Regions from separate parts of the Pseudomonas sp. TWI929 genome, predicted to be linked through region 1. Evidence: riboswitches for the same ligand, from Rfam matches in the RefSeq annotation. Region 1 holds a riboswitch; the other holds the start of a gene.

Region 1 (3,702 bases):
GGCGGCCAGCAGGCGGCCAAGCAGTTCCGGCGCTACCTCGCCCCCGGCGAAATGGCGCATGTCACGGCGCTCGCCGATGGCCCGGTAGATCGCGGCGCGCTCGGCGTCGCTATAGGCGTGTTCACTCATGGTCGCAACAGCGCCGCCGCCGCATCCGGGTTGGAGGGGAAGTAGAAGTGCACGTAGGAAGCCGTCAGCCGCCCCAGGCGATACACCGCTTCGTTGCCACGCCCACCGTTGGGGCTAAGGCCACGGGCAATCGGCTCCTGCGCGGTGCTGGTCAGCGAGTGGTGATAGGTGTGCCCGCGCAAGGTGCCTTCGGGCAGCTCTACCGCCTGCAGCGCCAGGGCCGCCAGGCGCTTCTGCATGGTCGCCTCGCCTGGCAGCAGGCCGAGTAGCTCGGCACGTTCGCCGGCCACGTCGGTCAGGGCATCGAGCAGGTACAGCATTCCGCCGCACTCGGCCAGCAACGGCTTGCCCTGGGCGTGATGGGCACGGATCGCTTCGCACATCGGCGCGTTTGCGGCCAGCGCCTGGTGATGCAGTTCGGGATAACCGCCCGGCAGATACAGGCTGTCTACCACTGGCAGCTCGCAATCATGCAGCGGCGAGAAGAATTCCAGCTGGGCACCCAGGTTGCGCAGCATGTCGAGGTTGGCGCCATAGGTGAAGGCAAACGCTTCGTCTCGCGCCACGCCGATGCGCACACCGGCCAGCGAGGCCGCACAGGCTTGCGGCTCAGGCTCGGCAAAGGTTACTGGCGGCGGCAAGGCCGCGTCACAGCTGGCCCCAAGCGCCTCGGCAGCAGCATCCAGGCGGTCATCCAGGTCATTCAGCTCGCTGGCCTGCACCAGGCCCAGGTGGCGGCTGGGCAGCTCGATGCCGCGCTCGCGGGACAAACCGCCGTACCAGCGCAGGCCTTCGGTCAGGCTGCCTTCCAGCAATTGCGCGTGGCGCAGGCTGCCCACCCGGTTGGCCAGCACGCCGGCGAACGGCAGGTCGGCCTGGTAGCGCGCCAGGCCCAGGGCCAGGGCGCCGAAGGTCTGGGCCATGGCCGTGCCGTCGATCACCGCCAGCACCGGCACGCCGAAGTGACGCGCCAGGTCGGCGCTAGACGGGGTGCCGTCGAATAGCCCCATCACCCCTTCGATCAGGATCAGGTCAGCCTCGCCAGCCGCCTCCCACAGCAGGCGGCGGCTCTCCTCGGCGCCGATCATCCACAAGTCCAGCTGGTACACCGGTGCGCCGCTGGCCCGCTCGAGGATCATCGGGTCGAGAAAGTCGGGACCGCACTTGAACACGCGCACCTTGCGCCCGAGGTTGCGGTGCAGGCGGGCCAGGGCGGCGGTGACGGTGGTCTTGCCCTGGCCAGAGGCCGGAGCCGCGATCAGAACCGCGGGGCAATGGCGCGATTGACTCACAGTTCGACGCCCTTCTGTGCGCGGATGCCAGCCTGGAAGGCGTGCTTGAGCATGCCCATCTCGGTCACGGTATCGGCCAGCTCAATCATTTCGGGTTTGGCCGCTCGGCCGGTGACGATCACATGCTGCATTGGCGGGCGAGCCTGGATATCGGACAGCACCTGATCAAGGTCGAGGTAGCCATGCTTGAGGGCAATGTTCAGCTCATCCAGTACCACGAACTGCACGCTCGGGTCCTGCAGCAGCTGGCGCGACACCGCCCAGGCGGCTTCGGCGGCGGCGATGTCGCGCTGGCGGTCCTGGGTTTCCCAGGTAAAGCCCTCGCCCATCACGTGGTAACGCACCTGTTCGGGGAAGCGGCGGAAGAACAGCTCTTCGCCGGTGCTGTTGCGGCCCTTGATAAACTGCACCACACCGCACTGCATGCCATGGCCCAGGGCGCGCGCGAGCATGCCGAAGGCCGAGCTGCTCTTGCCCTTGCCATTGCCGGTCAGCACCAGCAGCAGACCGCATTCGTTGGGGGAATTGGCGATGCGTTCGTCGATGATCGCCTTTTTGCGCTGCATGCGCGCCAGGTGGCGTTCGTCGCGTTCGGTGGGTTCGCTCATCAGGGTTCTCCGCAGGCTGGCGCCACGGCAACGCGCGGCGACAGGTAATAGGCGGGCATACGGAGAACGCGCAGGGGCCGTGGCAAGGCGTCACGGTGCACCGCGCATCACCCTCCGTGATGCCGTTGGCAGATATCAGGCCGGTCTCCGGGCTTGTGAGCGGGCCTTGGCCCAGGCCTGCGCGCCTTCCCGGGCTTACACCCAGTGGCCCTGCGCGGCCGCGACTCACCTACCGTTGCGGGGGCAGCGCCGGAATCGCGCCATGCTGGCGCCCACCGGCTTCCCAGTTTCACCCTGCCCAGACGGGGCTGGCAGGGCACCTGAAACACGCGCGAAGGTTAGAGGGTTGCATCCGGAGCGTCAATCGAAGCGGGCGCCCCACGGACAAACAGGCAAGGCCGTGGGTAATGGCTAATTTGCCAGCCTGTGCCAAACTGATATCACATAGCCATCACTCTCAACTGTACGCGACCACAACCACAACAGGAGAGCGCAGCATGCGAGGCCAGATCATCAACAACGCAAACCTGCAGTTCCTCAGCCTGGTGCTGGATCGCTGGATCGACTGCATCGACCGCTTCAACCAGTTTGCCGGCGATGCCGAAGCCCCGTACTGGCATGGCGCGGCCGCCAACACCGGGTTACTGGCTGCGGCGGCCTGGCAGGCTGAATTGGTGGCGCTGGAACAATTTGTCGGCAAGAAACAGCGCGACGAAGGTGATTATGAAGGGCGCTGCGACCTGTCGATCAGCAGTGCTGACGAAGTGCTGCATCTGAGCATCAGCCAACGCTGGCCAAGGCTCGCCAAGCTGGACATGGCACCCGCTCTCCAACAAACCGCTGCCCTCGCTCGCCAAGTGGCCTACCCCAGCCAACTGAAAGCCGGGGCACTGTTCATAACCCCTTGGAAGGCAGGCCAGCACGCCAGCCCCGAGGAGTTGCAAGACCTGGTCGATGACTTGCAGAAGCACACTGCCTGTGTCATCGCCTGGTACTTCCCGTATGCCTACCGCAAACTGCACAACGAATCAGGCCAGTACTTCCCCGGGGTAGCGTTGCTGATCAAACAGGCGTGAGGTGCCAACCGCCTGCAACCTCAGGCGGGGAAAAACCGTTCGACCAATTGTGAGTTGCCCAGGCGTTCAACATAGGCTTCCCTGACAAACAACTCGCCAGTGCGCAAGTCATACACCGGGCCGGACGTCGGCTTGGATACCTGGCGCAAGCGAACGTTGACAAAGCGATAGTCGGCCCCAGTAATCTGGCCAATGTACTCGATCTGAAAGTAGGCACCCGGCATGAACAAGGTTTCGGCTTCTTCCTTGTAATTGGAAAATGCCGTGACCGGAACACCACTCGAATACGCCCCGGCAGGCAATTCGAACACCACCGAACTTTCATCGAACACCCCATGCTCCCCAGTGCTCGCTATGTCGTCCGGGTCGGCAGCGAACTTGCGCATCATGTAGGGGTTTTCGGTAAAGGATGAGAGGTCGGTATTGACCAAGGTGTCACCCACCTTGAAACGGCCGCTGCGAAAATGCACGCCACTGGTGCCACGCACACCGTGCCCGCCGCGGTACAGCGGTACAGCAGCATCCCGAGGCAGGCGCTCCATGCTGGTGGCCAACTTGTTCAGGTAGCTGACCGGCGAGCCGCTTTGCTCACCCCTG
Region 2 (3,702 bases), on a different contig from region 1:
TGGCTGCGCCGGTTAGCAGCCTTGCGCGCCAGGGCATGACGCTGATGCAGGCCGACCAGTGCCGCCGCCCCCATCACACCGAGCATACGCCGGCTGAACAGCACCGGGTCCAGCAGCACGGCACGCGCGAAAAGCTGCGGCTCACTGGCCAGGATCAGCCCGGTAAGCACGCCACCGAAGCTGTGCCCCACGGCAAACCGTGGCACGTCGCCGTACTCCTCACGCCCGGCCTGAAAGGCCTCCACAGCCAGGGCGGCGGTACGGTTCCAACCGCGAAACACCCCGCCATGGTCGCTGTCGCCATGCCCCTGGACATCGCAGAGCCACAGGTCGAAATGCTCGCCAAGGCGCATCAGCAATGGCTGGTAAGCCAGGCAGCAGAAGCCATTGCCATGCAGAAAATGCAGCAACGGCTTGCCACTGGCCGGGGTTCGCCAGCCACGCAGGGTGAAGCCTTCGGGACATTCGTGGGACCAGGGGATCAACTGCATCGGCTTGCTGCACTCGCGGGGCTAGGAAAACGCCGATTCTACAAACAGCAGCGGGTACAGTGAAATCACCAGCAGCAAGGCCATCAGGACATTGAACAGCATCAGCCAGCGCGGGTTCTGCAACAGGTTGCGCAGGGCGCTGCCGAACATCACCCACACACCCACGCTTGGCAGGTTGACCAGGGCGAACAAGGCAGCAATGACGATCACATTGGTCACATAGCCCTGCGCCGGCGTGTAGGTGGTAATCGCCCCCACCGCCATCACCCAGGCCTTGGGGTTTACCCACTGGAAGGCTGCCGCGCCCCAGAAGCCCAGCGGTTGGCGTGCGCTGGATGAAGCCGTGCCGACCGGCCCGGAGGTGGCGATCTTCCAGGCCAGGTACAGCAGGTAAGCGGCGCCGGTGTAGCGCAGCACTGTGTATAACGGCGGCCAGGCCTTGAACACCTCACCCAGGCCCAGGCCGACGGCCAGTACCATCACCATGAAGCCACAGCTGATACCCAGCGCGTGGGGGATCGAGCGACGCACGCCAAAGTTCACCCCCGAGGCCAGCAACATGGTGTTGTTGGGCCCAGGGGTAATGGAAGACACGAAGGCAAACAGCACGAAGGCAGTCAGCAAGTCGGCAGAGGCAAGCATGGCGGGCATTCCACTTTCTTGATAGGTGCTGTCACACTAACGGAGTCGCCCTCTCTTGCGACCGATACAGTTCTAATAAATTATGTAGATACACATTACTGTACCGCCACTTGGATCAAGGAAGCCGTCCCCATGAGCCTCACCATTCGACCTGCCGTTCGTACCGATGCCGAGCAGATCCTGGCCTTCATCACTGAACTGGCCGAGTACGAGCGCGCCCGCCACGAAGTGGTCGCCAGCCTTGCCGACATCGAGCACAGCCTGTTCGACGAAGGCAGCACCGTGCACAGCCTGATGTGCGAACGCGATGGGCGGGCTATCGGTTTTGCGGTGTACTTCTACAGTTACTCGACCTGGCTGGGGCGCAATGGCATTTACCTGGAAGACCTTTACGTGACGCCCGAGCAGCGCGGTGACGGCGCCGGGCGGCAGTTGCTGCAGCACATTGCCCGCGAGGCAGTGGCGAACAACTGCGGGCGGCTGGAGTGGAGTGTGCTGGACTGGAACGAGCCGGCGATCGGCTTCTATGAGAAGTTGGGGGCCGAGGCGCAGGACGAGTGGGTGCGTTACCGGTTGGATGGGGAGAAACTGGCGGCGTTTGCCCGGGGTTGATTGGGCAAACTGGCTGCTGTCTGTCGCCTGTGCCGGCCCCTTCGCGGGCGCGCCCGCTCCCACAGGGTACGCGGAGCAGCTGCCAGCACAGTTATCTGCGTGACAGCGCAGCCCAAAGGGCTGGGCAATCTCCTTCAGCTTATGGGTTGCTGCTGCGGTACTTGGCAATTGACGCCAAGCCCGCCCCATGCTCTCCTTACACCTCACGTTCAGGTGCCCCCAATGGGGGTGAAACGGGAAACCGGTGCGTCGCAGGCCCTGCAAACAGGGCCGGACAAGGCCGGTGCTGCCCCCGCAACGGTAAGCGAGCGAAGCGTCTATACCACTGTGCCCGGTAGTTCGGCATGGGAAGGTGACGCCTTCCAGGAGCCCTGCTCCTCCTCGCAAGCCCGGAGACCGGCCTGGCGTTCATGAACACCCCGCGGTGGGCGGGCGCTGTTGCATTCCCCTGGGCAATCATGCCCGGGGCTGCCGCGCTCGCCCGTTGCCCACAAAAAAGCAGAGGAACGCGTCATGCCCGTCACCAGCGCCAAGCAGCACAGCCTTGCCACCCCGGTCACCCTCAGTCAGCGTGTAGTCATCGCCGTCGGCGCCAGCCTGCTGGGCCTGTGCCTGGTGTACTTCGCCGGCTTCTCGCACATCGAGGCCGTGCACAACGCCGCCCACGACACCCGCCACAGCGCCGCCTTCCCCTGCCACTGAGTACGCCCGATGATTACGCGCATTGCCCGTACCGCGGGCTTCAGCGGGCTGCTTGCTGCCTTGCTGCTGACCCTGCTGCAGAGTTTCTGGGTCGCCCCGTTGATTCTCGAGGCAGAAACCTACGAGTCTGCGGCACCGGCCGCACACCACGAACATGGCAGTGAAGTGGCCGCCCATGAACACAGTGCCGAAGCCTGGTCGCCGGAAGACGGCTGGCAGCGCGTGCTGTCTACCACCGGTGGCAACCTGGTGGTCGCGGTCGGCTTCGCCTTGATCCTCACCGCCCTGTACAGCCTGCGCGAGCCCAAGCGCGCCGGCACTGGCGCATTGTGGGGGCTGGCCGGCTTTGCCGTGTTCTGCCTGGCCCCGACCCTGGGCCTGCCACCAGAACTGCCAGGTACTGCGGCCGCCGACCTGGGGCAACGCCAGGCCTGGTGGGTTGGCACAGCCAGCGCTACAGCCCTGGGGCTGGCCATGCTGGTATTCGCCCGCCACTGGCTGCTGAAGGCGCTGGGCGCCGTGCTGCTGGTCATTCCCCATGTAATCGGCGCACCGCAGCCCGAAGTGCACGAAAGCCTGGCCCCCGAAGCACTGGAAACCCAGTTCAAACTGGCCTCCTGGCTGACCAACGCCGCCTTCTGGCTGGCCTTGGGCCTGCTCAGCGCATGGCTGTTCCGCCGTTCCAGCCAGGCCTGATGCCGGTTTTTTACGCCGGTTTCGGTTGCCGCCGGGGTTGCCCGGCGGATACCCTGCAAACCTTGCTGCGCCAGGCCTTGGAACACCAGGGCCTGGCGTTGGCCGATCTACGCGGTATCGCCAGCATTAGCCTTAAGGCCGACGAACCCGGCTTGCAGCAACTGGCCGATCGCCTCGGTTTGCCCTTGGTGCTGTACCATGGCGCGCAACTGCAACCCTACGAACCATTGCTCAGCCATCGTTCTGCCGCTGCCCATGCCCATAGCGGCTGCTGGGGCGTGGCGGAGAGCGCTGCCCTGGCCCTGGCCAGCCAGTGGCTTGGCACTGCCCGGTTGCTGCTGCCCCGTCAGGTACTGGGTCCGGCCACGCTCGCCCTGGCCTGCTGAACGCTTCATATCCTTTTCTTGCAAGGACTTTCCATGACCGTCTACTTCATCGGCGCCGGCCCCGGCGACCCGGAACTGATCACGGTCAAGGGCCAACGGCTGATCCGCCAGTGCCCGGTGATCATCTATGCCGGCTCACTGGTACCGGCCGCCGTGCTCGAAGGCCACCAGGC

What was found. Region 1 has a riboswitch for cobalamin ahead of cobO (cob(I)yrinic acid a,c-diamide adenosyltransferase). Riboswitches for the same ligand answer to the same signal wherever they lie in the genome.
Region 2: linked by a shared signal. The riboswitch ahead of ABE456_RS08875 (CbtB domain-containing protein) and the one ahead of cobO (cob(I)yrinic acid a,c-diamide adenosyltransferase) in region 1 are both predicted to bind cobalamin.

Annotation. Positions count from the first base shown of each region.
Region 1 covers NZ_JBDJLK010000009.1:70,854-74,555, reverse strand. The annotation lists gene bluB (5,6-dimethylbenzimidazole synthase) at 1-129, opposite strand, end outside; gene ABE456_RS06725 (cobyrinate a,c-diamide synthase) at 126-1,421, opposite strand; gene cobO (cob(I)yrinic acid a,c-diamide adenosyltransferase) at 1,418-2,029, opposite strand; cobalamin riboswitch at 2,150-2,368, opposite strand; gene ABE456_RS06715 (hypothetical protein) at 2,527-3,105, shown strand; gene ABE456_RS06710 (DUF6543 domain-containing protein) at 3,126-3,702, opposite strand, start outside.
Region 2 covers NZ_JBDJLK010000014.1:23,947-27,648, forward strand. The annotation lists gene ABE456_RS08860 (alpha/beta hydrolase) at 1-491, opposite strand, end outside; gene ABE456_RS08865 (LysE family translocator) at 513-1,142, opposite strand; gene ABE456_RS08870 (GNAT family N-acetyltransferase) at 1,266-1,745, shown strand; cobalamin riboswitch at 1,940-2,165, shown strand; gene ABE456_RS08875 (CbtB domain-containing protein) at 2,259-2,447, shown strand; gene ABE456_RS08880 (CbtA family protein) at 2,457-3,143, shown strand; gene ABE456_RS08885 (cobalamin biosynthesis protein) at 3,143-3,529, shown strand; gene cobM (precorrin-4 C(11)-methyltransferase) at 3,563-3,702, shown strand, end outside.